Regions from separate parts of the Streptomyces sp. CA-135486 genome, predicted to be linked through region 2. Evidence: riboswitches for the same ligand, from Rfam matches in the RefSeq annotation. Region 2 holds a riboswitch; each other region holds the start of a gene.

Region 1 (5,151 bases), 2.0 Mb from region 2:
CTCACCAATAGTGATGAATTGGTTCATCTCCACTGGGGGCCCCGTATCTCGGCCGCCGACGCGGAGGCACTCGCGGCCCAGGGCCCGCCCCCGTACCGGCCATTCGAATCTCAGCTCGACGGGCACGAGGAATACCCGGTCGAAGGCGGTCCACGCTTCGTCCGTCCGGCGCTCTCCGTACGGACACCCGAGGTGCGTGGCACCGAGTGGACCTTCGCCGACGCCGCCGTGGACGGCGACGAAGTGCGGCTCCGCTTCACCGACGCCGTGCACGGCCTGGGCCTCACGTTGCACCACCGCATGCGAGACGACTCCGACGTCATCGAGCGCTGGGTCACCGTCACCCATATGAGTGAAGGGTCCGGCCTGGAGCTGCTGCGGGCCGACGCCGCCGTCTGGACGCTGCCGCAGCGCGAGCGCTGGCGGCTCAGCCAACTGCACGGCCGGTGGGCGGCCGAGTCGCTGCTCGTACGCTCCGAGCTCACCTACGGCGAGAAGGTGCTGAGCAGCCGCCGCGGACACACCGGGCACCAGCACCTGCCGTGGGTCGCACTCGATGCCGAAGGGGCCACCGAGGAGCAGGGTGAGGTCTACGGCTGCGCGCTCGGCTGGTCCGGATCATGGCGGATCTGCGTACAGCAGCTGCCCGACGGACTGGTACAGATCACCGGCGGCGCGGGCTACGACGACTCAGGACTGCTGCGGCTCGCGCCGGGCCAGTCGTACACCTCGCCCGTCTTCGCCGGGCTGTGGAGCGACGGCGGCTTCGGCGGAGCCAGCCGCGCCTGGCACGCCTGGCAGCTGGCGCACATCATCCCCGACGCGGCGACCGACCGCCCGGTCCTCTACAACTCCTGGGAGGCCACCGGCTTCGAAGTCTCCGAACAGCAGCAGCGGGAGCTCGCGCGCCGGGCCGCAGCGATGGGCGTCGAGCTGTTCGTCGTGGACGACGCCTGGTTCGGGCAGCGCACCAGCGACCGTGCGGGACTCGGCGACTGGAGCCCCAACGCCGAACGCTTTCCCGAGGGGCTCAAGCCGCTTGCCGACGAAGTGCATGCACTGGGGATGCAGTTCGGGATCTGGGTCGAGCCGGAAATGGTCAACGCCGACAGCGATCTCTACCGTGCGCACCCCGACTGGGTGCAGCACCACCCCGGCCGTGCCAGGACCGAGTTCCGCAACCAGCTTGTGCTGAACCTCGCCCGCGAGGACGTACAGGAGTACCTCTGGGAGCGGCTGGACGGGCTGCTCTCGAGCGCGCCCGTCGACTATGTGAAATGGGACTTCAACCGCTGCTTCACGGACGCGGGCTGGCCCGGCGAACCGTACCCGCAGAAGCTGTGGGTCGCGCATGTGCACGCGCTGTACGCGCTCATCGACCGGCTGCGCGCCGCCCATCCGTCCGTCGCCTTCGAGTCCTGCTCGGGCGGCGGCGGCCGGATCGACCTCGGCATCCTCTCCCGCACCGACCAGGTGTGGACCTCGGACAACACCGATCCGCTGGACCGGCTCGCGATCCAGCAGGGCTTCACTCAGCTGCACCCGGCGCGGGTCATGGCTGCCTGGGTCACCGACAGCCCCAATGTCCAGCTCAATGGCCGCGTCAGCACGCTTCGCTTCCGCTTCGTCAGCGCGATGGCCGGTGTGCTCGGGGTCGGCGGCGACCTCACCGAGTGGAGCGAGGAGGAGCTTGCCGAGGCGCGCGGCTGGGTGGAGCTCTACAAGCAGATCCGGCCGCTGGTGCAGCACGGCGAGCTGTACCGGCTCAGGGCGCCCGAGGGCGGGCTCAGCGCCGTGCAGTACATCCGCGGCGACGAGACCGTCGTACTCGTCTGGCTGCAGGCGCAGCACTACGGAGAGCAGCCGCCGCGGCTGCGGCTGCGCGGCGTCGACCCGGCGGCCGGCTACGAGTGCGTGGACACCGGCGCCGTACACCGCGGGTCCGTGCTGCTGCACCACGGACTGCACACCGGACTGAAGGGCGACCTGGACGCCACCGTGATCAGGCTGCGCCGCCGCTGAGGCGACTCGCGGCGGGACCGGACGCAGCGCGGTGGAATTTCCTCCGGCAAAAGCAGCAATGTGGGGGTAAGTGAGAGTCATCGTCATTAAATGACGCTTCTGTCCGAATTGGATGATTCGGTATAACGTGCCCCGTCTTCAAGGGAGATGGGGTACGACCCGTGAGCAGGATCATATTCGTGACGGTCCGTGGCGGCGCGCGGGGAGTGAATTCCCTTACCGGCTGGAGAGTTGCGGTTCCCGGGTCCACGGAGGGTGACGGGAAATTTCCCCTTGATGTCACGGTGGCCCATGATCGGCGAAAGCGGTGGCTTGTTCCTTTTGATCCGGCTCGTTTAGCGTCACCGTCAATCCGGACGGACCGCCTAATCCTGCCGCCGACCGGAATTCGAAACCCACCCACGCGTGGCAGGAGCGGGGGACCCAAGAAGTATGCCGATTCCGGACATCCGGGACGGCTTGGGGTTAAGTCGTGCATTTTTCCGCGACCGGGCATCTCCAGCCCGAACCCGACAGCTCACCTCGCAGGCGCCGGAGAGGAATGCGCCATGCCCGGAAAGGGTAAGCACCGCCGTCCCAGGACCAGCCCGATCACCCGCGGATTCGTCGCCGCCGGTACGGGTGGCGCCGCCATCGCCCTTCCGCTGATGGGTGCCTCAGGCGCCCACGCGGCCGGCAAGACCGCGCCCGCCGCGACCTCCCACACGGCGGTGACCGCCGCCACCTCCCAGGTGCCGACTGCCGCCGCCGCGGCCCCGCTGGCCAAGGAGCAGGCCGCCCCCACCACCTACCGCGTCGTCGCCGGTGACTATCTCTCCAAGATCGCCGACGAGCACCATGTCCGCGGCGGCTGGAAGAAGCTGTACGAGGACAACCGCAAGCAGGTCGGCGACGACCCCTCGCTGATCCACCCGGGCCTGAAGCTCACCCTCGGCGGGAAGTCGAAGGCGAAGGCCCACGACGAGTCGAAGCCGCGCCCGGAGCGCCAGGCAAAGTCCTCGTCCGGTGACGCCCAGGACTCCGCCTCGAAGGCCTCCGCGCAGTCCTCCTCCGGTGACTCGGCGAGCGCCTCGCAGACCAGCGGCTCCGGCTTCACGGCCCCGGTCAGCGGCGCGACCGTCATCACTCCGTACCACCTCGCCGGCTCCATGTGGTCCAGCGGCTACCACACCGGTGTCGACTTCGCCGCCTCCACCGGTACCACGGTCAAGGCCGTCGGTCCGGGCACCGTCGTCTCCGCGGGCTGGAGCGGCGCGTACGGCAACGAGGTCGTCATCCAGCACGGCGACGGCAGCTATTCGCAGTACGCCCACCTCTCCTCGCTCGCCGTCTCCTCCGGCCAGAGCGTGAGCGGCGGCCAGCAGATCGGCCTGTCCGGCTCCACCGGCAACTCCACCGGTCCGCACCTGCACTTCGAGATCCGTACCGGCCCGAGCTACGGCTCGGACGTCGACCCGCTGGCGTACCTGCGCCAGCACGGCGTCTCGATCTGATCCACCGGTCCAGCCGATCCCCTCGTGCCGAATCCCCCAGCGGCGCGAGGGGATTCGGCGTATTCCGGGTTGGGCGAAACTTGACCGGTGGTATAGATCACCCCTCGTCAACCCCTCCTTACGGTCGCGTAGGTCACATCCGTGAGGGAAAGATATGGGCTCGTGGCAGACGATTCGAGAGACAAGACCAGTGGCGCATTCGGGTCGTACGCGGCTATCGGTGACAGCTTCACCGAAGGGGTCGGAGACCCGGGCCCCGACGGGACGTACGTCGGCTGGGCGGACCGGTTCGCGGTCCTGCTCGGCGACCGGATGCCGGAGCACACCTTCAGGTACGCCAATCTCGCCGTACGCGGCCGTCTCCTCGACCAGATCGTGGCGGAACAGGTGCCGAGGGCCAAGGAACTCGCCCCGGATCTCGTGACGTTCTGCGCCGGCGGCAATGACATCATCCGGCCGGGCACCGACCCGGACGACGTGGCCGAGCGCTTCGAGCGGGCCGTCGCCGAGCTCACCGGAGCCGTCGGCACGGTCATGGTGACCACCGGCTTCGACACGCGCGACGTGCCGGTACTGCGCCATCTGCGCGGCAGGATCGCCACGTACACCGCGCATGTCCGGGCCATCGCCGACCGTTACGACTGCCCCGTGCTGGACCTCTGGTCGCTCAAGTCCGTCCAGGACAGGCGTGCTTGGGACGCCGACCGGCTGCATCTCTCGCCCGAGGGACACACCAGGGTCGCGCTGCGCGCCGCCCAGGTGCTCGGCATCGAGGTGCCCGCCGACCCGGACCAGCCGTGGCCGCCGCAGCCGCCGCGCGGCCCCCTGGAGGTGCGCCGGGACGACATCCAGTGGGCGCGCACGCATCTGGTGCCATGGATCGGGCGGCGACTGCGCGGCGAGAGCTCCGGCGACCATGTCGAGGCCAAGCGCCCCAATCTGCTGCCTCTGTAGCGGTGTCGGGGTGCGGGTGCCGTGATGCACCCGCCACCCCGGCCGCTCTTCAGACCCGGTCCGAGTGGAGTCCGGCCGGGCTGATCAGCGCCGTACTGCCCTCGCCCGTACAGGCATGGGCGCCCGCCAGCGCGCCGAGCCGGGCGCAGTCCTCCAGGTCCCGGCCCGCGAGGCGCCCGTAGAGAAAGCCGCAGACATACGCGTCGCCGGCACCGTTGGAGTCCACGACCGGACCCGGTGGCACCGCCGCGGGGACGGGGCGCGGGGTGCTGCCACCGTCGCGGGTGAGGAGGTAGGAGCCCCCGGCGCCCGCCGTCGCTATCACCGCCTGGGCCCGTCCGTCGCGCAGGATCTCCCGCATCACCGACGCGATCCGCTCACCCGCGCCCGCCGCGCTGAGGAAGACCAGGTCCGAGCGGAGCGCGAACTCCCTTTGGTGGTCGGCCAGTCCGTCCCAGTCGTGCAGATCGGTGGAGACCGGGGTGCCCAGCTCCTCGATGTCGTCATAGAGGAACCGGGCGAAGTTCACGATCGAGAGATGGACATGGCGGGCTCGCCGCAGATGGGGGAGGTAGACCTCGCGCGGCATCCGCAGGTCCGCCGGATCGCGGCCGTCGTAGAAGGACATCCGGCGGCCCGCGGGGTCGACGAGATTGACCGCTCGCCGGGTCCCGGCCGGGGA
Region 2 (5,151 bases):
CGCGGTCCTGCTCAAACTCCAGAGCGACCGCGGCCAGTTCCTGAAGGTTTTCGATGCGCGTCTCGTCCTGCGGGTCGGTGGAGGCCTGCAGCTCGGCGAGGTAGCCGGTCCGCTCCAGAACGGCCTCCAGCACCACAGCAGGGCCTGCGCCCGAGTCGACGACCGTACGCAGTTCCTCCATCAGCACGTTGAAGCGCTTGACGGCGTTGGCCGAGCGGGCCGCCATGCCGTACGCCTCGTCCACGCGGCGCAGCGCCTGCGGGAACGTGATCTTCTCGCGCAGCGCGAGCGCGTCGATCATCGCCTCCGCGCGGTCGCCGATCCCCCGCTTGGGGACATTGAGGATCCGGCGCAGCGGGACATTGTCCTCGGGGTTGGCGAGGACCCGCAGATACGCGAGGACGTCCCGGACCTCCTTGCGCTCGTAGAAGCGCACCCCGCCGACGACCTTGTACGGCAGGCCGACCCGGATGAAGATCTCTTCGAAGACACGGGACTGTGCGTTCGTACGGTAGAAGACGGCGACGTCGCCGGCCTTCGCCTCGCCCGCGTCCGTCAGCCGGTCGATCTCGTCGGCGACGAACTGTGCCTCGTCGTGCTCGGTGTCGGCGACATAGCCGGTGATCTGCGCACCCGCGCCCGCGTTCGTCCACAGGTTCTTGGGGCGGCGGCTTTCGTTCCGCTCGATGACCGCGTTGGCTGCGGAGAGGATCGTCTGTGTGGAGCGGTAGTTCTGCTCCAGCAGGATCGTCGTCGCGTCCGGGTAGTCCTCCTCGAACTGGAGGATGTTGCGGATGGTCGCGCCGCGGAAGGCGTAGATCGACTGGTCGGCGTCGCCGACGACGCAGAGCTCGGCCGACGGCAGATCCTCGTGGCCCGTCCCTACCAGCTCGCGTACGAGTGTGTACTGAGCGTGGTTGGTGTCCTGGTACTCGTCCACCAGGACATGGCGGAAGCGCCGCTGGTAGTGCTCGGCGACGTCCGGGAACGCCTGCAGAAGATGCACCGTCGTCATGATGATGTCGTCGAAGTCCAGGGCATTGGCCTCGCGCAGCCGCGCCTGGTACATCCGGTAGGCCTCGGCGAGCGTCTTCTCGAAACCGTCGACCGCCTGGTCGGCGAAGGTCTCCTCGTCGATCAGCTCGTTCTTCAGGTTCGAGATCTTGGCGCTGAAGGACTTCGGCGGGAACTTCTTGGGGTCAAGATCCAGATCGCGGCAGACCAGGGCCATCAGCCGCTTGGAGTCCGCGGCGTCGTAGATCGAGAACGACGAGGTGAAGCCGAGCCTCTTGGACTCCCGGCGCAGGATCCGCACGCACGCGCTGTGGAAGGTCATGACCCACATGGCGTTGGCGCGCGGGCCGACGAGCTGCTCGACACGCTCCTTCATCTCGCCGGCGGCCTTGTTGGTGAAGGTGATGGCCAGTATCTGCCCGGGGTGGACGCTGCGGGTCCCCAGCAGATGCGCGATCCGGTGGGTCAGCACCCGGGTCTTGCCGGACCCGGCCCCGGCGACGATGAGCAGCGGCGAGCCCGTGTGCACGACGGCGGCACGCTGCTGTTCGTTCAGCCCTTCCAGCAGGGCGGCGGGGTCCACGACGGTGCGTGGGGCGCCGTCACGGTGGTACGGATCCCGGGCCGGAGGCACGTCGAACGCGCCCTGGAAGAGATCGTCCGGAATCTCCTCCGGGGCCGAGTCCTCGGGCGGTGGCGGAGGGTGCTCCGCGCTGGGCTGGAGGTCCGCCAGGAAGCTGTCGTCAAAGAGGCTGCTCATCGCTCTACGAGTCTAGGCCGCCGCACTGACAGCTCGCGGCCGCATTGGCATGCCGCACCGGAATCCGGCCCGGCCACCCTGTGCGATCGAGCCACTTCGACATGTCATGGCACAGTCACGCCGGACACCCGCTTCCCCGAGGTGCTGAAAAAAGGTCACGAAAATGTATCGGGCATATCTGACATCAACCTTCACAGCGGCCACGCGAGTTGGCTAGCGTGCTCGACCAGGCGGCCCGTACCCCCATGGCGATCCACGTCAATCGGGCGGCCTGCGCCGAATTCGGGCTTCCGTCAAGGAAGTTCGGAACCGGGGACCCACCATGCACAACCGGGGTGAATCGGACCTGTCTCATTCGGTCCGTAGGGCGATCTTCCGTTCTGCCCGAACCCGACAGCTAACCCGGTAGGCGGTCCACGGAAGAAGGAGATGCCGGCCTTGGCGTCGCATCGCAAACAACGCAGCCGTACCGCGAAGACCTCGCCCGCCGTCGGGCTCACGACGGCAGCCATCGCCGGCGTCACCCTGCTGTCGACGCAGGGCGCCAACGCGGCGCCCGCCGAACCGAAGCCCTCCGTCGAAGAGGTACAGAAGAAGGTCGACGACCTGTACCGGCAGGCCGGCACCGCGACCGAGAAGTACAACAAGGCCAAGGAATCCACCGACGAGAAGCGGCGCGAGGTCGACACACTGCTAGACGACGCCGCCAAGCGCACGGAGAAGCTGAACGAGTCCCGCAGAGCGCTCGGCAACTACGCCGCCGCGCAGTACCGCACCGGCGCGGTCACCCCGACTGCCGCGCTGCTGTTCGCGGACAGCCCGGAGTCGTACTTCGACCAGACCCAGCTGATGAGCCGGATGACGGACCGTCAGCGCGGCGCGATCGACGACTACGAGACCCAGCGGGCGGAAGCCGCCAAGCAGCGGGCGGAGGCGACGAAGCAGCTCGAGTCGCTCACGACCTCCCAAAAGGCCCTGCGTACGAGCAAGCAGGAGGTCCAGGCGAAGCTCGCCGAGGCGCGTACGCTGCTGTCGAGGCTGACCGCCGAGGAGAAGGCGCGGCTCGCCGAGATCGAGCGCAAGAAAGAGGAAGAGGCCCGCCGCAGGTCCGAGGAGAAGGCCAAGGCGGAGGCGGAGGCCCGTGCCAGAGCGGAGGCCGCCCGCAAGCAGGAGCAGAACCAGGGCAGCGGCACGGGCACCGGTACCGGCACTGGTACTGGTTCCGGCACCGCCGACGGCAGCTACACGGCCAAGGCCGACAAGGTTCTGTCCTTCGCCCGCGCCCAGCTGGGCAAGCCGTACGTCTGGGGCGCGACGGGCCCGAGCTCGTACGACTGCTCGGGACTGACCCAGGCCGCCTGGAAGGCGGCGGGCGTGGACCTGCCGCGCACCACCTGGGACCAGGTGAAGGTCGGAACGCGGGTGGCGACGAAGGACCTTGTCCCCGGCGACCTGGTCTTCTTCTACGACGACATCAGCCACGTGGGCATCTACATAGGCGACGGCAAGATGATCCACGCGCCCAAGCCCGGTGCGAACGTGCGCGAGGAGTCGATCTACTACATGCCGATCTACGGCAGCGTGCGCCCGGCCTGAGCCCGGACGCAGCCGAACGCCCGGACCCCGTCGGGTCCGGGCGTTCTCACGTCCGCAGCATCACGTCCGAAGCGTCTGGGCCGCAGCATCACGTCCGAAGCGTCTGGGCCGCAGCATCAGGGCCGAGGCATCGGGGCCAAAGCAGTCACGGCCGGCGCAGGTCCAGCGCATCAGGTCCACAGCGTCGCGATGAAGATGTTCGCGACGGTCAGCCCGCCCACCGCCCCGAAGAGCGCCTTCTCCACCCTCTCCTCGTCCCGCTTGACGTAGACCAGTCCCAGGATCACCACCAGGACCGCCAGCTTGATGCCGATCTTGATGTTGTTCACCGGCTGATCGTCCGCCTGGTTCAGCCCCACCAGTGCCACGCCCGTGACCAGCATCGTCAGCGCGCCGTGCAGCATCGCCGGGCTGAAGCGGGCCGTGTCCTCGCCCATCGCCTTCATCTGGGTGAGGAAGCCGCCGAGCAGCGACGCGATACCGATGATGTGCAGGGCGACGAAGACATTGATGAGTACGTCCATGAGGCGGAGCCTAACCGTCGCCATACCACCGCTCTCAGGGCAGGTACGCCTCATTCGCCGCATCGGTCACGGCGGTACGCGGATATGCGCCGATGGCATCAGACCGGCTCGCAGAAAGCGCACCCGCCTGTCCAGCTTTGGGCAACTTCGGTCCTTGTGCCGCCTTCCCGTGACGCTCAGGTTTAGCGTCCTCCCCCAGGTGACCGGCTGTTCCATCGCCGCCGCAGCTCCCCAGGCGGCAGTCGGCCATCACCGCCGAGAAATACCGGCGGCGGGACGCTCCCCCTGTGCGGACCGCCGCCGGCCCCGGCTCGGACCCGGACTGGACCCGGACTCGGGCAGCAGGAACGACGGAAGGACGTGGACGCCCTCGTGGCAGCGCACCGGAAAGCCAAGCAGCATCCGCTCAGCGGGCCCGCCGCCCGGACCGCCGCAACGCTTGCGCTTGCCGGGGCTGCGACCGCCACCGCGTTCGACGGCACCGGGCACGCCGAGCCCACTCTCACCCCGGCGCAGATCAAGGCCAGGGTCGACAGGCTCTACCAGGAGGCGGAGGCTGCCACCGAGCAGTACAACGGGGCCAAGGAGCGGACCGCGAGCGCCCGCACGTCGGTGGACTCGCTGCGCGACGAGGCCGTCCGCAGGACCGAGCGGCTCAACACCGCGCGCAACGCCCTGGGTTCGGTCGCCACCGCGCAGTACCGCGCCGGCGGCATCGACCCCGGACTGCAGCTCGCGCTGAGCTCCGAGCCCGACGAGTATCTGGAGCGGGCCGCGCTTGCCGAGCGCGTCGGCGAGCGGCAGGCGAACGCCATCGCCGGGGTGCACCAACAGCTCGTGGACATCGCCCGGTTGCGGGCCGAGGCCGGCAAGCGGCTCGATGCGCTCAAGGACCGCCAGCGAGAGCTGGCCAGGCACAAGGCGACCGTCCAGGAGAAGCTCTCGGCCGCCCAAAGCCTGCTGGCCAGGCTCCCCGCCGAGCAGCGCGCCTTGTACGCGAGCGGCTCCCCCGAGGCCGCGCGCGCCGACCGCTCCGTCGTGTCCCGCGGCTCCCTCAGGGCCCCCAACTCCCGTGCCGCCCAAGCCGTCGCCTACGCCTACGGAGCGCTCGGCAAGCCCTACGTCTGGGGCGCGACCGGGCCCGCCTCCTTCGACTGTTCCGGGCTCGCCCAGGCCGCCTGGCGCTCCGCCGGAGTCTCGCTGCCCCGCACCACGTACGCCCAGATCAACGCGGGACAGCGGGTGTCGCGCTCCCAA
Region 3 (5,151 bases), on a different contig from region 2:
CGGCGCCCCCGCGCCGGCCGGCGACGACGCCGGGCACCGGGATCAGACGCCGGACACCGAGTGGAACAGCTGCTGCGTGGCTGTTCCACTCGGACAATGGAGTTGATCTTGCTCCCAATGGCGTAAGGTTGTGTTCACCGACGCGGGGTGGAGCAGCTCGGTAGCTCGCTGGGCTCATAACCCAGAGGTCGCAGGTTCAAATCCTGTCCCCGCTACTGAAAACAGTGGCCCGGCACTCGACGAGAGTGCCGGGCCACTGTCGTGTCCGCCCGCCGGTGTTTCGCCCGGTTGGCCGACGGTGAGTCGCCGCGCGGCGCGGCTCCGGCCAGCCTGGGAAGGGCGCGGTACCTTCCGCAGCCTGGGCGGACTGGGCAGGAGATCACTCGTGGGGTACCGAGGACAGCACGGCGGCATCAGCGCTCGCAGCTTTGTCCGTGCGCTGCCTACGCTGTTGATCATCGGTGGTGTCATCTTCGATCTCTCCACCCCGTCCGAGTTCACCGCGTCCCCCCTCTTCGCGGCCGCCCCGCTGATCGCGGCCCCCTTCTTCTCCTGGCTCACCACCCTGCTCACGGGTGTCGCGGCCGTCGCCGCGGTGGTCGGTCTGCACATGTACAACGACACCCTGGACAGTGTCTCGGCCAACACCGAGCTGTTCACCGTGGTCACCGTCGCCGGGCTCGCGCTCATCATCAACCGGGTCGTACGGCTCAGCGGCGAGCGCCTCGCCTCCGCCCGCGTCATCGCCGAGACCGCGCAGCGCGCCGTGCTGCCCACGCCCGCCGAACGGATCGGCGGGCTGCAGGTCGCCGCTCGGTACGAGGCGGCGCAGGCGGACGCCTTCATCGGCGGTGATCTCTTCGCCGTGCAGGACACTCCGTACGGGGTACGCCTGGTGGTCGGCGACGTACGGGGCAAGGGGATGGAGGCGGTCGAGGCGGTGGCCGTGGTGATCGGCGCGTTCCGGGAGGCGGCCGAGCAGGAGGCCACGCTCGAAGGGGTCGCCAAGCGCCTGGAGCGTGCCCTCGCGCGCGAGGGCACACGGCGGGACAGCCTGGAGATCTTCGAGGAGTTCACCACGGCAGTGATCGCCGAGATCCCGCGCCGCGACGAGATGGTGCGTGTGGTGAACCGGGGCCATCCGGAACCGCTGGTGCTGTACGCCGACGGGGAGGTGCACGCGCTTGTGCCGACCGAGGCCGCGCTGCCGCTGGGCATGGGCGAGCTGAGCGGATGGCCGGACAGCGCGGACTCGTTTCCGCTGCCCGCCGGGGCGACGCTGCTCCTCTACACGGACGGCCTTTCCGAGGCGCGCAACGCGGACGGCGTCTTCTACGACCCGGCCGTGCAGCTCGACGGCCGGCTCTTTCCCGGGCCCGAGGAGCTGCTGGACGCGCTCGTCGACGATGTACGACGGCATACCGGTGGCGGCTTGACGGACGACCTGGCTCTGCTGGCGGTCAGCCGTCCCGCGAAGGGGCAGCCGGGCCGCCGCAGGACCGTGCCTGTGGTCCGAGCGAAGACTCAGTGAGGGCGGCCGCCGGACCTGCACTGTGCGTAGTCGAAGTGCACCTCTCCGCACAACAGATGAATCACCGTCAGGTGAGGGTGTGAGGGAAGAGGTGATCAAGTCGCCCGTATCCGGCCGCTTGTGTCCCGTTAAGTCCGTGACGAACTCGTTAACGATCACCCGGAACAGCTTGGAATACGGCCCTGGCGTCTATTAACGTTCGATAACGCAGCGCGGTCGTCCCAGCCGTCGCAAGAGACGGCACCGTGCGCACGCGCCGAATCCCGCAAGGGAACCGGGGAACCACCAATTGGGGTGAATCGGGCATCTTTTGCCGCTCTTTTCCGCGGCCGAAGCGCTCGTAGGAGACCTTCCTGCTCCGAACCCGTCAGCTAACCCGGTAGGCGAGAAGGAAGGAAAGGAGTACGCCTCAGTGGCGTCCAACACCCCTGCCCCAGAAGCACCCTTCAGGCCCGACTTCTTCAGCGGCGAAGAGGGGGCGGAGCGGGCGTGGGAGGAATGGAACCCCACCGAGGACTCCGTTCGTCCGGTGCGCGGACGGCACCGTGTCGTCAAGCAGCGCGGCGGTCTCGCCCGCAGCTCCACGGTGCTCGGCGTCGGCGTGATCGCCGCGGTCGGCGCGGGCGGCATGGCCACCGCGCAGGGCAAGCCGCCGGTCTCCATATCGCTCCCCGACTCGATCGCGGACAACCTGCCCGACGCCAAGTCCCTTCCTGGCGTGAGCTCCTTCCTGTCCGACGACTCCTCGGACGACGACGCCGGCAACACCTCCCCGCTCACGGCGGTGGCGCTCGCCTCGGACACGGGCTCCAAGACCGCTGCCGATGGCGCGGCAGGCGCGGGTGAGGCGCTGCGCGCCCGCATCCTCCAGCAGGCCGAGCAGCAGCAGGCGGAGGCGGACGCCGAGGCGAAGTCGGCCGCGGAGAAGCTCGCGGCCGAGAAGGCCGCGGCGGAGGCGAGGAAGCAGCAGACCGCGGCGGAGGCCAAGGCCGAGGCGGAGAAGCTCGCGGCCGAGAAGGCCGCGGCGGCCAAGGCGGAGGCCGCGCGCCTTGCCAAGCTCGCCGCGAGCTATTCGCTGCCCACCTCCTCGTACACGATCACCTCCACCTTCGGCGAAGCCGGCTCCATGTGGTCCTCGGGCTACCACACCGGCCTGGACTTCGCCGCGCCGACGGGCACGCCGCTCAAGGCGGTCCACAGCGGCACCGTCAAGTCGGCGGGCTGGTCCGGCTCTTACGGCTACCGCACGGTGCTGGAGCTCGATGACGGCACGGAGATCTGGTACGCCCACCAGTCCTCGATCTCGGTCAGCGCCGGCCAGAAGGTGGTGACGGGCGAGACGATCGGCCGCGTGGGTGCGACCGGCAATGTGACCGGCCCGCATCTGCACCTGGAGGTCCACACGGCGGGCGGGACGGGCATCGACCCGATGACCTGGCTGCGCGACAAGGGCCTCACCGTCTGACGTTCCGCACGGCTCTGCGCCCCTCGCGTCCTTCGGCGCGTGGGGCGCTGTCGCGCGCCGCGCTCCCCCGTACGCGGCGGCGGCCCTGCGGGAGGTGCGGTGTGGAATAGGTCGCACCGTACGGCCGTTGATCAACCCATGACTTCTCTCCGTACGCTTGGGCCGTCCGATCTCGCCGTCTTCCCGCTCGCCCTCGGCGGCAACGTCTTCGGCTGGACCGCCGACCAGGCACAGTCCTTCGCCGTGCTCGACGCGTACGCCGCTGCCGGAGGCAACTTCGTCGACACCGCCGACGCCTACTCGGCATGGGCGCCGGGCAACGAGGGCGGCGAGTCCGAGACCGTCAGCTGGAGCTGACGGCCGAGGAGGTGGCCGAGCTGACGGCGGCGTCGGCGTAGCCCCGCTCGGCGGCTGCTGTCAGCCGGCCGGACAGGGCCTAGCCATTGCGGTACGGGTTGTAGCCGCCGTAGTCGCGGTACGGCGGCGGCGTGAGCACCCGGCCCGTCGCCTGCGCCGCGTATGTCAGCGCGGGACCCGCGACGTGCTTGCGCTGCCAGAGGTGGTGCAGCAGCTCCTGCTCGCGCTCCACGAAGTCCGGGCCCGCCGCGCCGCGGTGGGCCCGGTGGCGCAGAAAGGCCAGAGTCGTCGCGAACCGCTCGTACTCCGCAACGGCGTGCGCGGCGGCCGGTCCGTGCGTCCGCCGGGCGACGTCGCGCGCCATCGACCGGGCCCGCATCGAGGACAGGGCGCGCGGTTCGGCCGTCATCAGCCAGCCGGCGGCGGCGTACGCGGGCAGCTCCGTCGATATGGTGCGCAGCTCGCGCTGCCTCGTCCAGATCGTCAGCCAGGTCAGCAGCCCGAAGGCGGGGACCATGAACGCGCCGTACACGGCGTAGAAGCCGAAGGGGCCGAAGAGCGACGACGAGCCGTTCCACAGGGCGTGCATGCACATCGCGAGGGCGAGGCCGAGCAGCGGCAGCGCGATCCGGCGTATCTTCTGGCGTTGCGCGGCCAGCGCGGCGGCGCCGAACCCGATGCCGGTCAGCACGGTGAAGAGCGGATGCGCGAACGGCGACATGACGACGCGTACGAAGAAGGTCGCCGCGGTCACCGAAGCGAGGCCGGATGTGCCTATCTCCTGGTCCTCGCCGAAGGCGTTGCCCAGGTAGAGGATGTTCTCGGTGAAGGCGAAGCCGGTCGCGGTGAAGCCGGCCACCACCACGCCGTCGACGATCCCGGTGAAGTCACGTCTGCGGAAGATGAAGAGGAGCAGGATCGCGGCGGCCTTCGCGCTCTCCTCGACGATCGGGGCTATGACCGTCGCGCCGATGGTGTCCGCGCTCGCCGGGTCGGCGGTGGCCGTCGCTATCCAGCGGGTCGCGAAGGAGTTCGCGATGATGGCGACGAGGGCGGCGGCGAACGCGCCCCAGGAGAACGCGAAGAGGAGGTTCTTCCAGGGGCCCGGTTCGACCCGGTCCAGCCAGCGGAAGGCCGCGGTGAGGAGCGGGACGGGCAGCGTCGCGAGGCCGAGACCGACCACAAAGCCATGGGTGCCGGTCTGTTCGCGTACGAGCGCGAGGATGAAGAGGGCCGAGAGGGCGAGAAGGGTGATCAGCACCCCTGCCCGGACGGTCTTGCTGTGCCAGAGCCAGGAGGCCCGGCGCGGCTTGTAGCGCCAGCGGGCACGCTCCGGCACGGCGCTGAACAGCGGCTGCTGCTCGAACGCCGGGACCGCCGGATGCGGTGGATGCTGATGCGGGGACGACTCGGACACCCAACGACCCTAACGAGGGGCACTGACACCTGGCGACGTGCCCGTGGCTCTTCCGGGGCGCTACCGAGGGTTACGCGGGAGCCGGCGGGCGGCGGAACAGCAGGTCGTGCACCCTGTGGCCCTTGTCCAGGCCCTGTCCCTCGAATCGGGTCAGTGGCCGGAAAGCGGGGCGCGGGGCGTAGCCGCCGTCCTCCTGGGTGTTCTCGAAGTCCGGGTGCGTGGAGAGCACTTCGAGCATCCGTTCGGCGTACTCCTCCCAGTCGGTCGCGCAGTGCAGGATCGCGCCGGGCTTCATGCACGTCGCGGCGAGAGTGAGGAACTCGGGCTGGATCAGCCGCCGTTTGTGGTGCCGCTTCTTGGGCCAGGGGTCGGGGAAGAAGA

The links. A riboswitch is a leader RNA that binds a small molecule or an ion and turns the genes downstream of it on or off. The one in region 2 is predicted to bind cyclic di-AMP.
Region 1: it holds a riboswitch for cyclic di-AMP, as region 2 does, so the genes downstream of both, ACQEVG_RS33300 (M23 family metallopeptidase) here and ACQEVG_RS23685 (NlpC/P60 family protein) in region 2, are expected to answer to the same signal.
Region 3: it holds a riboswitch for cyclic di-AMP, as region 2 does, so the genes downstream of both, ACQEVG_RS00940 (M23 family metallopeptidase) here and ACQEVG_RS23685 (NlpC/P60 family protein) in region 2, are expected to answer to the same signal.

What each region holds. Positions count from the first base shown of each region.
Region 1 is NZ_JBNJMM010000002.1:2,999,269-3,004,419, forward strand. It holds gene ACQEVG_RS33295 (alpha-galactosidase) at 1-2,022, shown strand, start outside; cyclic di-AMP (ydaO/yuaA leader) riboswitch at 2,409-2,568, shown strand; gene ACQEVG_RS33300 (M23 family metallopeptidase) at 2,571-3,515, shown strand; gene ACQEVG_RS33305 (SGNH/GDSL hydrolase family protein) at 3,678-4,469, shown strand; gene ACQEVG_RS33310 (carbohydrate kinase family protein) at 4,519-5,151, opposite strand, start outside.
Region 2 is NZ_JBNJMM010000002.1:950,088-955,238, reverse strand. It holds gene pcrA (DNA helicase PcrA) at 1-1,774, opposite strand, end outside; cyclic di-AMP (ydaO/yuaA leader) riboswitch at 2,039-2,201, shown strand; gene ACQEVG_RS23685 (NlpC/P60 family protein) at 2,204-3,370, shown strand; gene ACQEVG_RS23680 (hypothetical protein) at 3,541-3,894, opposite strand; gene ACQEVG_RS23675 (NlpC/P60 family protein) at 4,267-5,151, shown strand, end outside.
Region 3 is NZ_JBNJMM010000001.1:172,165-177,315, forward strand. It holds gene ACQEVG_RS00925 (hypothetical protein) at 1-106, shown strand, start outside; tRNA gene ACQEVG_RS00930 (tRNA-Met) at 142-215, shown strand; gene ACQEVG_RS00935 (PP2C family protein-serine/threonine phosphatase) at 386-1,531, shown strand; cyclic di-AMP (ydaO/yuaA leader) riboswitch at 1,776-1,932, shown strand; gene ACQEVG_RS00940 (M23 family metallopeptidase) at 1,944-2,996, shown strand; partial or broken gene ACQEVG_RS00945 (aldo/keto reductase) at 3,135-3,341, shown strand; gene ACQEVG_RS00950 (PrsW family intramembrane metalloprotease) at 3,433-4,770, opposite strand; gene trmB (tRNA (guanosine(46)-N7)-methyltransferase TrmB) at 4,841-5,151, opposite strand, start outside.